DNA from 2 places in the Mesobacillus sp. AQ2 genome. Region 1 is predicted to be linked to the other one. Evidence: predicted binding sites of a transcription regulator. Region 1 holds the regulator's gene; the other holds the start of a gene.
What was found. The regulator CtsR, encoded in region 1, represses protease genes until heat stress. The targets are predictions, from matches to a motif close to ATGGTCAATAAAGGTCAAACA.

Region 1 (7,643 bases):
ATTCAACAGCTTATCTGTTTCAGTTTGTGCCAGCTTCGAAACAGGGATATTCGTCCAGCTGGAGACAACATTCGCGATGTCTTCCACTGTAACCTCACTGTTTTCCTTGCCTTGCTTTTCTTTCCAAGTCTTCTTCGTATTCTCAAGCTGCTCGCGCAGGCGTTGTTCTGTATCCCGTAAGGATGCCGCTTTTTCAAACTCCTGGCTTTGGACTGAAGCATCCTTTTCCTTGCGCACTTCCTCAAGCTTCACTTCAAGCTCCTTGAGGTTTGGAGGAGTTGTATAAGAGCGAAGACGGACCTTTGAACCTGCTTCATCAATCAGGTCAATCGCTTTATCCGGAAGGAAACGGTCTGAAATATAACGGTCAGACAGTTTTACCGCCGCTTCGATTGCCTCGTCTGTGATCGATACTCTATGGTGAGCTTCATAGCGGTCACGAAGCCCTTTTAAAATCTGGACAGATTCCTCTGCAGTTGGCTCATCCACTGTGATTGGCTGGAAGCGCCGTTCCAGCGCAGCATCTTTTTCAATATATTTACGGTATTCATCCAATGTCGTCGCCCCGATACATTGCAGCTCACCGCGGGCAAGTGATGGCTTCAGGATATTGGATGCATCGATCGCACCCTCTGCTCCGCCGGCACCGATCAACGTGTGAAGCTCATCGATGAAAAGGATGATATTCCCGGCCTGGCGGATTTCATCCATGACCTTTTTCAGACGGTCCTCAAATTCACCGCGGTATTTAGTGCCCGCAACAACTGTACCCATATCAAGAGTCATAACACGCTTGTCACGAAGGATTTCAGGCACTTCATTATTGACGATTTGCTGTGCCAGGCCTTCAGCGATCGCCGTTTTACCGACACCCGGCTCCCCGATCAGTACAGGGTTGTTCTTTGTCCGGCGGCTCAGCACTTCAATGACACGCTGGATTTCCTTGCTTCGGCCGATGACCGGATCAAGGCTGCCTTCCCTTGCGATGGCTGTCAAATCCCTTGCCAGACTATCAAGAGTCGGAGTATTGGCATTTGCCGTACCGCCTCCCTGATGGCCGGACGTTTCATTGCTGCCAAGCAGCTGAAGGACCTGCTGGCGCGCTTTATTCAGACTGACACCAAGATTGTTCAACACCCTGGCTGCAACGCCCTCTCCCTCACGAATCAAGCCAAGAAGGATGTGCTCTGTGCCTACATAGGAATGACCAAGCTTTCTCGCTTCATCCATGGAAAGTTCAATCACCTTCTTGGCTCTAGGAGTATAGTGGATTGTCTGGGATGTTTCCTGGCCGCGGCCAATCAGATTTTCCACTTCCTTCTGGATCTTCTCTGCGCCAAGGCCGAGACCATAAAGCGCCTTAGCTGCTATGCCCTCACCTTCACGCACAAGGCCAAGTAAGATGTGTTCTGTACCGATATTGTTATGTCCAAGGCGGATTGCCTCTTCCTGTGCGAGTGCCAATACTTTTTGTGCTCTCTCTGTAAATCGTCCAAACATCATAAGATCATCCTCCTGACTCGTCTTTTGTTTCCATTTTCAGTCGTTCTCTTATTAAAGCAGCTCTGCGGATATCCCGCTCATTCGGTCTTAACGGCCCTCCCGCATATTGCTGCAAAAAACCCGGCTGAGTCAAAATCATTAATTCATTCAAAATTGATTTCGATATATTCTTTATATAACCCATATCTATTCCAAGCCTTAAATCAGACAGGCATCGTGCAGCTTCCTTTGTCTCGATGATCCTGCTGTTGGCAAGCGTCCCGTAAGAGCGAAACACTCTGTCTTCTAATTGTATGTTCGAAGTCTTCGCTAATGCTTCCCGCGCCGACCTTTCCTGAGATATTATCTGGCCGACGACACTTTTCAAATCATCCACGATATCATCTTCCGATTTTCCAAGCGTGATCTGGTTCGATATTTGAAAGATATTGCCCAGTGCTTCACTGCCCTCACCGTAAATACCTCTTACCACCAAACCCAGCTGGTTAATCGCCGGGACAATCCGGTTCATTTGCTGAGTCAGAACGAGGCCCGGCAGGTGCATCATCACCGATGCCCTCAGGCCAGTTCCTGCATTCGTCGGGCAGCTGGTCAGATAGCCAAATTTTTCATCAAAAGCATAGTTCACATACTCTTCAAGCCAGTCATCGATTTCATTGGCAGCCTTTAAAGCTTCAGTTAACTGGAAGCCCGGGAATAAACATTGAATCCTTATATGATCCTCTTCATTGATCATGATGCTAATTTCTTCATTACCCGACAAGAGCACTGCACCATGAACAGCGTTTTCCGCTAAATGCGGGCTGATTAAATGCTTCTCGACCAAAACCCGTTTCTTCATAGGTGGTATCTCATCCATTTTGATCATTTCCAGCTGTCCAAAGCCAGCTGCAGAAGTTTGGCTGGCACGCTCCATGATCGTGCCGATGACCGCCTCTGCCTCTCCATCGGTGAACAAGGTGGGAAAGTTATATTCATCAAGATTTCTTGCAAAACGGATGCGAGAGCTTAGGACAATATCTGAATCAGGACCATCATCACTCATCCAGGAGCTGACAGCCTGATTGATGAACTTCTCCAATGACAAGGCTACTCCCCTCCCTCTTGACCTGCTGACAATTTCCTTTCGAGTTCCCTTATCTGGTCCCTCGTCCCGGCAGCTTGCTCAAATTCTTCCTCAGAAATTTGGTGCTTTAGGGTCTGCTTAAGATGATCGATTGTCTTCCTTAAATGAAGGTCACCGCCGATCCTTTTCGGTATTTTTCCATTGTGCATGGAATTTCCGCTATGGAGTCTCCTGACAATTGGCGTCAATTGCTCCCGAAAAGCATCATAGCAGGTCGCACAGCCAAACCGGCCTACTTTTACAAACTGCGGAAATGTCATCGAGCACTGAGGGCACTGAGCAACTTGCTCAGTCTCAAAAGCTTCCTTTTTTTGTTCAAAAGCAGGCTCCATATTCAATAAACCGGCCAGCAAACTATTGATCGAAAAAGCAGGGCCATTGCTCATCATGAACAAGTCACCTTTTTCCTGTGCACACTTTTCGCACAAGTGCAGTTCCGACTTTTCCCCATTTGAGTAATTCGTGAAGTGCAGCGTTGCCGGCCTTTGATTGCACTGTTGGCAAATCAATGCCCTCACCTCTTTGTCTGCTTTGGTATTATTTATACTTCAATGCCATCAGCATCGCCTTCAACATTCTCGCTCTCAGCTCATCCCGCTGCGGCAGCTCGATATACAGGACAGACCTGTCGAGTACACTCAGCATGATTTTTGCTTCACGGTCTGTGACTACATCTTCCTCAACAAGCCGGTAGATGACATCTTCAGCACTGCTTTGCGAAATTCTCGTCCGAATCAAAGACAGTAAATCATCAATCAAGTGTGCATGATCATAAGCCTGGACTTTGATGATCCGGATATAGCCGCCGCCACCCCGTTTGCTCTCAACAAGATAGCCTCTTTCAATCGTGAATCTTGTATTGATAACATAATTGATCTGGGACGGCACGCATTGAAATTTATCGGCGATTTCACTTCGTTTGATTTCCAAAATGTCTTTATCGCTCATTTCCAAAACCTGCTTAAGGTAATTCTCAATGATGTCCGATATATTCCTCACTAAACCTCCCCCAATCTGACTTTGACTATATTTGACATTAATTATACAAAAAAATATTTTTTGTTGCAATCAATGCATCTTGTATTATTTTCGCCAAAATTATGTATGCCAAAACATGCCAATGAGGGGTGTGTTGGTTATTATACCCATTTCAGAGGGGGCGGAAACTTGTAATGAGAAAAGGAAATGAGATTTTTCGTAACATTATATGGGCAGGCGGAATCAATAGTGACTCTATCCGTGAGATAACTGGAGGGTGGTATTTGCTTGTGGGAAAAAGAGGATTTGGTGCTGATTCTAGGGTTATTTCATATCAAGCTAGGCGTTTTTGTTTGAAAATGTTTGCCAAATGAGTAGTTTTTACGGTAAAAGTGTACCTAAGAGTTCTTTTACGAGGATCCATTCAGAATTTTATTGGCGATTTTTTGATTTTATCGACCACATTTTCGAAATTATCGGCGGATTTACAAATATATCGACCAAATCCAGAGATATATCGACCACTTTGACAAAGATATCAACCAACCTGGCTAAACGGAAAAATTCTGCTTCTCATGAAAATTTGATCAAAACACAAAAAAAGAACAGCCATTCAGCTGTTCTTTCGTGTGCCCGGCGGCGTCCTACTCTCACAGGGGGAAACCCCCAACTACCATCGGCGCTGAGAAGCTTAACTTCCGTGTTCGGTATGGGAACGGGTGTGACCTTCTCGCCATCGCCACCAGACTATTTGGTTTGAGGTTTTAGTTATTTTGCTACCGCAAAAAACTTTGTACCCTCAAAACTAGATAATGTGTAAGAAGAAATCAAGAGAATCGAATGATCATTGTCCAGCTCCGGCTCCTAGCCTCTCGAGTCGCTTCGGTCCATCCGCCGAAGTCAAAGAACGACTTCAACTGCTGGCCCTCCAGCGCTTGTCGAGGCTGTACAGTCGCCTACGCTTTTCGTATTTGGTTAAGTCCTCGAACGATTAGTATCAGTCAGCTCCACACGTCACCGCGCTTCCACCTCTGACCTATCAACCTGATCATCTTTCAGGGTTCTTACTAGCTTGCGCTATGGGAAATCTCATCTTGAGGGGGGCTTCATGCTTAGATGCTTTCAGCACTTATCCCGTCCGCACATAGCTACCCAGCGATGCCTTTGGCAAGACAACTGGTACACCAGCGGTGCGTCCATCCCGGTCCTCTCGTACTAAGGACAGCTCCTCTCAAATTTCCTGCGCCCACGACGGATAGGGACCGAACTGTCTCACGACGTTCTGAACCCAGCTCGCGTACCGCTTTAATGGGCGAACAGCCCAACCCTTGGGACCGACTACAGCCCCAGGATGCGATGAGCCGACATCGAGGTGCCAAACCTCCCCGTCGATGTGGACTCTTGGGGGAGATAAGCCTGTTATCCCCGGGGTAGCTTTTATCCGTTGAGCGATGGCCCTTCCATGCGGAACCACCGGATCACTAAGCCCGACTTTCGTCCCTGCTCGACTTGTAGGTCTCGCAGTCAAGCTCCCTTGTGCCTTTACACTCTGCGAATGATTTCCAACCATTCTGAGGGAACCTTTGGGCGCCTCCGTTACTCTTTAGGAGGCGACCGCCCCAGTCAAACTGCCCACCTGACACTGTCTCCCGCCCCGATCAGGGGCGCGGGTTAGAATTTCAATACAGCCAGGGTAGTATCCCACCGACGCCTCCACCGAAGCTGGCGCTCCGGTTTCTCAGGCTCCTACCTATCCTGTACAAGCTGTACCAAAATTCAATATCAGGCTACAGTAAAGCTCCACGGGGTCTTTCCGTCCTGTCGCGGGTAACCTGCATCTTCACAGGTACTATAATTTCACCGAGTCTCTCGTTGAGACAGTGCCCAGATCGTTACGCCTTTCGTGCGGGTCGGAACTTACCCGACAAGGAATTTCGCTACCTTAGGACCGTTATAGTTACGGCCGCCGTTTACTGGGGCTTCGATTCAGAGCTTCGCGTGAGCTAACCCCTCCTCTTAACCTTCCAGCACCGGGCAGGCGTCAGCCCCTATACTTCGCCTTGCGGCTTCGCAGAGACCTGTGTTTTTGCTAAACAGTCGCCTGGGCCTATTCACTGCGGCTCATCCGGGCTATTCACCCAAATGAGCACCCCTTCTCCCGAAGTTACGGGGTCATTTTGCCGAGTTCCTTAACGAGAGTTCTCTCGCTCACCTTAGGATTCTCTCCTCGCCTACCTGTGTCGGTTTGCGGTACGGGCACCATTTATCTCGCTAGAGGCTTTTCTTGGCAGTGTGGAATCAGGAACTTCGGTACTATATTTCCCTCGCTGTCACAGCTCAGCCTTCACGCAAGCGGGATTTGCCTCACTTGCAGCCTAACTGCTTAGACGCGCATATCCAACAGCGCGCTTACCCTATCCTCCTGCGTCCCCCCGTCGCTCAAACGATAAAGAGGTGGTACAGGAATATCAACCTGTTGTCCATCGCCTACGCCTTTCGGCCTCGGCTTAGGTCCCGACTAACCCTGAGAGGACGAGCCTTCCTCAGGAAACCTTAGGCATTCGGTGGATGGGATTCTCACCCATCTTTCGCTACTCATACCGGCATTCTCACTTCTAAGCGCTCCACCAGTCCTTACGGTCTGACTTCAACGCCCTTAGAACGCTCTCCTACCACTGACATCTAAGATGTCAATCCACAGCTTCGGTGATACGTTTAGCCCCGGTACATTTTCGGCGCAGAGTCACTCGACCAGTGAGCTATTACGCACTCTTTAAATGGTGGCTGCTTCTAAGCCAACATCCTGGTTGTCTAAGCAACTCCACATCCTTTTCCACTTAACGTATACTTTGGGACCTTAGCTGGTGGTCTGGGCTGTTTCCCTTTTGACTACGGATCTTATCACTCGCAGTCTGACTCCCACGGATAAGTCTTTGGCATTCGGAGTTTGTCTGAATTCGGTAACCCGATGAGGGCCCCTAGTCCAAACAGTGCTCTACCTCCAAGACTCTTACAACGTGAGGCTAGCCCTAAAGCTATTTCGGAGAGAACCAGCTATCTCCAAGTTCGATTGGAATTTCTCCGCTACCCACACCTCATCCCCGCACTTTTCAACGTGCGTGGGTTCGGGCCTCCAGTTGGTGTTACCCAACCTTCACCCTGGACATGGGTAGATCACCTGGTTTCGGGTCTACGACCACATACTCATTCGCCCTATTCAGACTCGCTTTCGCTGCGGCTCCGTCTTCTCAACTTAACCTTGCATGTAATCGTAACTCGCCGGTTCATTCTACAAAAGGCACGCCATCACCCATGAACGGGCTCTGACTACTTGTAGGCACACGGTTTCAGGATCTCTTTCACTCCCCTTCCGGGGTGCTTTTCACCTTTCCCTCACGGTACTGGTTCACTATCGGTCACTAGGGAGTATTTAGCCTTGGGAGATGGTCCTCCCAGCTTCCGACGGGATTTCTCGTGTCCCGCCGTACTCAGGATCCACTCAGGAGGGAACGAAGTTTCAACTACAGGGTTTTTACCTTCTCTGACGGGCCTTTCCAGACCACTTCATCTACCCCGTTCCTTTGTAACTCCATGTAGAGTGTCCTACAACCCCAAGAGGCAAGCCTCTTGGTTTGGGCTATGTCCCGTTTCGCTCGCCGCTACTCAGGGAATCGCGTTTGCTTTCTCTTCCTCCGGGTACTTAGATGTTTCAGTTCCCCGGGTCTGCCTTCAATACCCTATGTATTCAGGTAAAGATACTGTTCCATTACGAACAGTGGGTTTCCCCATTCGGAAATCTCCGGATCAAAGCTTACTTACAGCTCCCCGAAGCATATCGGTGTTAGTCCCGTCCTTCATCGGCTCCTAGTGCCAAGGCATCCACCGTGCGCCCTTTCTAACTTAACCTAAAAGGTCATTTCTCTAATTGAATAGAGAGAAAACTAAAATGGCGATCACTCGGTTTTCTTCTTGGTTCTTCTTACTTACGATTATCTAGTTTTCAAGGAACAAAAAAGCTTTGAGAGAATTGCTCCCT
Region 2 (7,643 bases), 700 kb from region 1:
TGTTTATACCCATTATGTCCCGCATTACTCTATCAAGACTTTCCAGTATATCTTTTCCCTCTTTGGTCAACGTCATTCCCGAAACCGACATCGAGATTAGATCCTGGTCTTTCAAAAACTCCACCTCGGAACGCAAAACCCGTTCAGTCAAATTCAGGCTGACCGAAAGATTTCTCCTGCCAACAGGCTGCATCACGTTTATGTATTGGAGGATGAGGTATCGTTTTTGCATAACTTGCAATAAATCGGGCAATATTCTTTTTTGAATATCAATGAGCGAAAAGTCCATGTTGATATTCTCCTTTATAAGTGATGGACGTTAAATGTCCCGCCAAGACATATTATGTCCCACTCGCGGTAAAAAAAATCACCCCTGCTACAGATTTCATTCTAACAGGAGTGAAAACCTTAATCAACCAATAAACTCAAGGTTTTTTCGTGAAAACGCTTCACTTATGAATTTTTTGTTAATAATCCCGTATTGAAGCTCCTCGCCGTCCAATTCGATGACCGGAATCATGATTCCATACTTCTCGACAAGCTCATCATCGAGGTCGATATTGATCTCTTCTATTGTAAAATTCCAGTTTTGCTGCAGTTCTTCTAGTATTTCCCGTGCAGTCTCACATAAATGGCAGCGCGGTCGGGAATAAAGTTTGACTGTTTTTTTCATTTCTGTCTCCTTTGACTGAGTGGAATCTTATTTAATCGCAAACATTTGGTTTTATTCGTAAATGCACGGGCTTTATTCGCAATAAAAGAAGTTTATTCGCAAATTACGGGGCTTTATTTGCAAAAAGGAAATACCATCCATATCACCAACAGGATTTCACCGTGAATTTGCTATACCCTAATCAAATCGTTTCCGTTTCGAAGAGGATGGAATCCCCAGCTGGTCACGGTATTTCGCGACGGTTCTCCGCGACACGACCATCCCTTCACGATCCTCGAGCATTTCAACAATAGCCTGGTCGGAAATCGGCTTTCTTTTATCTTCTTCCTTTATATAGTTCTCGATTGCCGCTTTTACAGTTTGCGATGAGGCCTGGTCGTTCTCGGTGGTGGCAACCCCACTTGTAAAAAACGATTTCAATTCATAGGTTCCGCATGGTGTCTGCATGTATTTTTCACGTACAGTCCGGCTGACGGTTGATTCGTGGATCTCCAGCTCATCCGCCACCTCCCTCATTGTCATCGGATTCAGGTGGGAAGGACCTTTCATGAAAAAGTCCGGCTGTTTTTCGATAATCTTTGCGGACACCTTCATCAGCGTTTCCTTGCGTTGTTCGAGGCTGCGGCGGATCCACTGATAATCCCCCTGCTTTTCCTGGATGAATTTATTGACTTCCTGATCCTTATGCTGTGATAGCTGCCGGAAATAGCCATCGTTAAAAGAGACTTTCGGAATCAAAGCATCATATATGCTTACAGAAAGTTCATCGCCTTCACGTTTCACCACTACATCCGGAACAATATAGGCTGCCTTTCCACGCTGGAAAGCTGCCCCTGGTTTCGGATTAAGCTTTTGGATCTCGTCATGGACCTTCTGGATATCCTTCAATTCTATATTCAGCATTTTCGAGAGTGCTTTCCACTTTTTTTCAGCAAAGAGAAGGAAGTGGTCCCGGATGATCGTGATCGCCAGCTGATTGGCTGATGTCCGCTTCTGCCTTGTCAGCTGGAGCAGCAGGCACTCCTGAAGGTCTCCTGCCGCAATACCGGCGGGATCCAATGATTGCAGCTTGAAATAGGCGGAATCAATGATTTCCTCATCCATAGCAAACCTTTTTGCAAGATCATTGCGATCCATTTTCAAGTAACCGTTTTCATCTATGTTTTCAATCAACACTGGTAATATCAGTTTTTCCTCTGGCGATGCTTTTAAGGAGTTTAGCTGGGCATGAAGATATTCTTCAAGCGTCTCACTCTCGCCAGAACCAATCTGTTCAATCAAATTTTTCTGGTCCCGTTCGAATGTCCTTTTTGTACCTTTTCTCTTACGATCCATATTCGAATCAAAATTAGTGATATTTTTAAAGTCTACTTGCAGCAGGGGATTTTCCATCGATTTAGCTTCAAGAAAAGCCGCAAGCTCCTGGGCTGAGTACTGCAAAAGCGCAATTGCCTGGGTCAGCTCCTGAGTCATCGCCAATTTTAACGTCTGTTTTTGAAACAATCCAGCTTTCAGATCCATCTAAATCACCCCTGCACTCATTTTACATGATAAACCGGGTTTGGTGTATGGAAAGAATTTGGCATGACAAGAAAACTCTCATGTTTCACCAGTGTCAATATAGCATTAACGAAAGGGATAAATATGTCAGGCGATTTTAATTTATTGTCTGAAATTTCAGTTGACTCAGCTATATTAATTATAAGATAATACTATTGAGTAATATATTTTAGAAGGTGTTATTAAATGAGTAAAAGAGGCAGGAAGAAAGGGGCTAGCGGTGAACAAAGCCGGGCTTTGCTGCTTACAATCGCTGCAGAAGAGTTTGCCCAAAAAGGTTATTACGAAACCAAAATCAGCACAATCGTTCAAAAGGCAGGCTTAACCCAGCCAACATTCTACCTTTACTTTAAAAGTAAAGAGGCAATTTTCAAGGAATTAATCGACTCGTTTCGCAAAAGGCTTTTTCATCTCACAAAAGAAAGTCGATTAGAACCCGGAGTTAATCCTGACTCCTTATCAACGACGATTAGTAAAGGCTTAACAGGAATCTTTACTTTCTTTATTGAGAATCGAGATTTAACACTAATTGGTTTCTATCATCCTCAAGAGTCTAAAGAATTGAAAAAACAGTTAGCGGTCCAGATAAGAGAAAACTTAATGTTTGAAGCTGAAAATGGTATTTTTCAGACTGAACTCGACATGGATTTGGTGTCAGATATTTTGATTGGCATTATCGAGCGCCTCACGATGACCAAATTATTTCCCGGAATAAAAACTCCTGAAGAACTTTCTTCTGAGATTGTTCAACTTCTTCTAAACGGAATGTTACCGAAAAGCGTCTGATCATTTTTCGCTATTGGAATTGACCCTTGCATCGCCATAATTACATCTCCTTGAATACCACTGGATTGGCGAACGCCAAAAATCACTGAATACCGTGGGAAAGATCAAATTGATTTGGAAAAGACCTAATTTGAGTGGAGGAGAATGAATCATGGAAAGAGAGTTAGAACAAGAGTGGTTGTACTTAATGATGCAGGCTAAACAAATGGGGATTCCTATAGAGGAGGTCCGGCAGTTTCTCCAGCAGGGTTCTTTAGAAGACGTCTCATACCAAAAATCTAAATCGGAGTTTTTACGGCCGAGTCCTTAAAACACATGCGATTTCGCATGTATCGTTAAAACAAAAATCCCTTTCCTCAGGGATTGTACCCATAGGGTTAGCAGCAGTTGAATGAATACCAAAACAAAAAAAGTTCCCACGCCTGTATAAAACTCATACAAACATAGGAACTCATTTTTTTGTAACGCCCTCGGCAGGAATCGAACCCACATCTCAAGAACCGGAATCTTACGTGCTATCCGTTGCACCACGAGGGCATGTTTGAAGTTAGCGTTACGCTTACCTATTATAGGATAAGTCTTCACGGTTTGCAAGAATGATTTTTTGCCAGCAGTGCAAGCCCTTTGTTTAAAAATGACAATCTTGGGTAAGATGGATACGGTACAGTAAATTGGAATATAAATATTGTCGAACAGTTTATGCAGGCTTTAAAAGCGATTCGTTTGACCTTTATTGACCATGCGTGTATCATTAAACTACATAGGTGTTCTGGCAAACGAACCAGTTTATGCCAGCCTGCAATCTGTCTATTTAAGGGCAGTCATTTGCTTTAAAAAGGGACTATAAAACCTATTTTAAAGCGGTGAAATGATTTTACGTTAAAGGAGGAAAACAAACATGAACTTGATTCCTACAGTTATTGAACAAACGAATCGGGGCGAAAGGGCATATGATATTTATTCCCGCCTTTTAAAGGATCGCATCATTATGCTGGGAAGCGGCATTGATGACAATGTTGCTAACTCAATCGTAGCCCAGCTGCTTTTCCTGGAAGCTGAAAATCCGGAAAAAGACATTTCCATCTACATCAATAGCCCGGGCGGCAGCATCACTGCCGGTATGGCAATCTACGATACTATGCAGTTCATCAAGCCGGATGTACAGACAATCTGCATCGGTATGGCTGCATCCATGGGTGCATTCCTTCTGGCTGCCGGAACAAAAGGCAAGCGTTATGCACTTCCAAACGCCGAAGTCATGATCCACCAGCCACTTGGCGGTGCACAGGGACAGGCGACTGAAATCGAAATCGCTGCGAAGCGTATCCTTTTCCTTCGTGAAAAGCTGAATGGCATCCTTTCCGAGCGTACTGGCCAGCCGCTTGAAGTCATCGCGAAAGATACTGACCGCGACAACTTCATGACAGCTGAGCGTGCGAAGGAATACGGTCTTGTCGACCAGATCATCAGTCGCAACGTATTGGAAGAAAAAAAGGATAAATAATCAAAACCAAAACTCGCTCTTTAAACGGAGCGAGTTTTTTATGGTTCTTTTCAGCTTAATTTTCGTTCTGGATGTATTCAGCCAATTTCGACACGGCTTCTTCTTCGTCATTTCCATCCGCGATCAGGTTCACTGATGCGCCGGCACTTACTGCAAGACTCATCAAGCCCATGATGCTTTTTGCGTTTACCTTTTTCCCATCCTTCTCTAGAAAAATATCGGATGAGAACCTGTTTGCTTCCTGCACGAATAATGCAGCGGGACGTGCTTGCAGCCCAGTTTTCAATTTGACTTCCACTTGTTTTTCAACCATTGCTTTTCCTCCTCTATCCCTATTTATTTATAGTTTGCCCGGCACGCAGTTTATCTGCTATCTCATCAATTTTTCGCAGCCGGTGATTGATTCCTGATTTGCTGATACTTCCCCCGCTGACCATTTCGCCCAGCTCTTTCAGGGTGACATCCTGGTAATCGACACGGAGCTGAGCAATCTCCCTCAGCTTATCCGGTAAAATTTGCAGGCCGACTGTATCCCGTATGTAGCGGATATTCTCTACCTGTCTTAGGGCAGCCCCAATTGTTTTATTCAAGTTAGCCGTTTCACAATTTACGAGACGGTTAACCGAATTTCTCATATCACGGACAATCCGGATATCCTCAAAACGCAGCAGCGCATTATGGGCGCCAACGATGTTCAAGAACTCAGTGATTTTTTCCGCTTCCTTCAAGTAGGTGATAAATCCTTTTTTCCGTTCCAGCGTTTTGCTGTTGAGTCCAAACGTGTTCATCAACTCACATAATGAATCATTATGCTCCTGATACATCGAGGCAATCTCAAGATGGTAGGAGGAAGTTTCCGGGTTATTTACCGAACCTCCTGCAAGGAAAGCTCCTCTTAAATAAGAACGCTTACAACATTTCTTTTTCACCAATTCAGGTGAAATTTCATAGTTAATTTCAAAGCCTTCTCCTAAAATCTTTAAATCCTCCAAAATTTCTCTGGCTGATTCCTTCAGGCGGACAATATAAACATTATTTTTTTTCAGCCGCATCTTCTTTCGCACCAAAAGCTCTACCTGTACCTGATAGCTTTTCTTGATCAGGGTATAGATCCGCCTGGCAATCGCGGCATTTTCAGTCTGTACGTCTACGATGAGTTTGCGATTAGAGAAGGAAAGGGAACCATTCATCCGGATCAAAGCGGACAGTTCCGCATTGGCGCAGCAGCCCTTCACGTCAATATTCGTGAGTTCTTTTTTTGTTTCCGAAGCGAACGACACCTCTTCACCCCCTGGTTATTTGGTGCTGGCGCCCTTGTTCACGCAAGCGCAGCAGTTGTCTTTTTTAAAATCTTCTTTTCTCGAGACAAACGCTTGCATCCTATATCTACGCGTTATACCTCTTTTTGGTTTCATCTATTATCATAGAATATAAAATTTCTGAAACTTTTTTTGTATCATGCCTGATGACATTGCCATCCAGCTCTGCGATTTCATCCTGTACGACCTCGACTCCTAAAGAATTCAGCCGGTCCAGATCAAAAACGACAGGCTGGGCAAGCTCTTCCTTATATCGCAGCTCGACATCAGGAGGGATGGTCTCACTGTTTACCAAAATCGTATCGATAAAAGCACAATCCATATGATCATAAATCGCTTTAATATGGTCACTTGCCGCAAAATCATGCGTCTCTCCCGCCTGGGTCATCAGGTTGCAGATATACACCTTGCGCGCCTTCGCTTTGCATACTTCCTTGCCAAGCCTTTTCACGAGCAGGTTTGGCAGGATGCTTGTATATAAGCTGCCTGGTCCGATGACAATCAAATCTGCTTCCCTGATCGCCTGGAGCGTCTCAGGCAATGGCTTTACGCCTTCAGGATTCAGGAAAACCCGCTTGATTCTTTTCCCTGAGTAAGGAATTTTCGATTCGCCCCTGACAATGCTGTTATCCTCCATCACCGCATTCAGCATGACACTCCTGTTTGCTGCCGGCAGGACTTTTCCGCGCACATTCAGCACCTTGCTCATCTCCTGGATTGCATGGACGAAATTGCCGGTAATCGACGTCATCGCCGCCAGGATCAGGTTGCCGAGTGAGTGGCCAGATAATTCATTGGATGTATTGAAGCGATGCTGGAACATTTCTTCAATCAGCGGCTCCACATCCGAAAGGGCAGCCAGGACATTCCTGATATCGCCTGGAGGGGGAATCTGCATATCTTCCCGCAGGCGGCCCGAACTTCCGCCATCATCAGCCACTGTGACAATCGCAGTGATGTCGACCGGATGCTTTTTCAAGCCCCGGAGCAGGACTGGGAGGCCTGTTCCGCCTCCAATGATGACGATTCTTGGCAATCCATCTGTCATCATGTCGTAAGTCCCTTCCTTTTATCGATATCACGGTGTGTCACGCGGGTATGATAGTCTTTCTCGAAATATTTGGCGATATGTTCAGCCAGCGCTACTGAACGATGCTGGCCTCCCGTGCAGCCGATGGCGATGACCAGCTGCGCCTTGCCTTCCCGCTTATAATGCGGAAGCATGAAGCTCAAGAGGTCTAGCACCTTTTCAAGGAACTTGGATGTCTCGTTCCATTTTAAAACGTATGTCGATACATCTTCATCAAGACCAGTTTTTGGACGCATATGTTCAATATAATGCGGGTTCGGCAAGAAGCGGACATCGAAAACGAGGTCGGCATCTATCGGTAATCCATGCTTGAACCCAAAGGACATCACATTCACGGTAAAAATCGTCTTTTTGTTCACCGAGAACTCTTCAAGGATTTTTTCGCGGAGGTCCTTTGGTTTCATGCCGGTTGTTTTATAAATAAGCTGTGCTCGGCCCTTCAGTTCTTCCAGCAGCTCGCGTTCAAGCTGGATGCCTTCAAGCGGCAAGCCTGATGGAGCAAGTGGATGCGAACGTCTCGTTTCTTTATAACGGCGGACGAGTGTAGAGTCATCTGCATCCAGGAACAGCACCTGTGGCGTCACCCATGAAGTTTCCGCAAGTTCATCAAGCGCCTTGAACAGGGAATCAAAGAATTCGCGCCCGCGCAAATCCATGACCAATGCCACCTTATTCATTTTTGTGCCAGATTCCTTCATCAACTCAAGGAAT

Region 2: the regulator CtsR is predicted to act here: its motif matches at 3,740-3,760, upstream of clpP (ATP-dependent Clp endopeptidase proteolytic subunit ClpP).

The regions. Positions count from the first base shown of each region.
Region 1 covers NZ_CP126080.1:104,427-112,069, reverse strand. Annotated here, with positions in the region: gene clpC (ATP-dependent protease ATP-binding subunit ClpC) at 1-1,503, opposite strand, end outside; gene mcsB (protein-arginine kinase McsB) at 1,508-2,590, opposite strand; gene mcsA (protein-arginine kinase activator protein McsA) at 2,593-3,138, opposite strand; gene QNH36_RS00560 (CtsR family transcriptional regulator) at 3,167-3,628, opposite strand; gene QNH36_RS00555 (hypothetical protein) at 3,802-3,981, shown strand; rRNA gene rrf (5S ribosomal RNA) at 4,239-4,354, opposite strand; rRNA gene QNH36_RS00545 (23S ribosomal RNA) at 4,579-7,513, opposite strand.
Region 2 covers NZ_CP126080.1:4,206,161-4,213,803, forward strand. Annotated here, with positions in the region: gene QNH36_RS21215 (sugar-binding transcriptional regulator) at 1-289, opposite strand, end outside; gene QNH36_RS21220 (glutaredoxin family protein) at 413-673, opposite strand; gene rpoN (RNA polymerase factor sigma-54) at 851-2,194, opposite strand; gene QNH36_RS21230 (TetR/AcrR family transcriptional regulator) at 2,420-3,019, shown strand; gene QNH36_RS21235 (anti-repressor SinI family protein) at 3,171-3,329, shown strand; tRNA gene QNH36_RS21240 (tRNA-Arg) at 3,485-3,556, opposite strand; gene clpP (ATP-dependent Clp endopeptidase proteolytic subunit ClpP) at 3,918-4,523, shown strand; gene QNH36_RS21250 (HPr family phosphocarrier protein) at 4,579-4,836, opposite strand; gene whiA (DNA-binding protein WhiA) at 4,856-5,803, opposite strand; gene QNH36_RS21260 (gluconeogenesis factor YvcK family protein) at 5,910-6,893, opposite strand; gene rapZ (RNase adapter RapZ) at 6,890-7,643, opposite strand, start outside.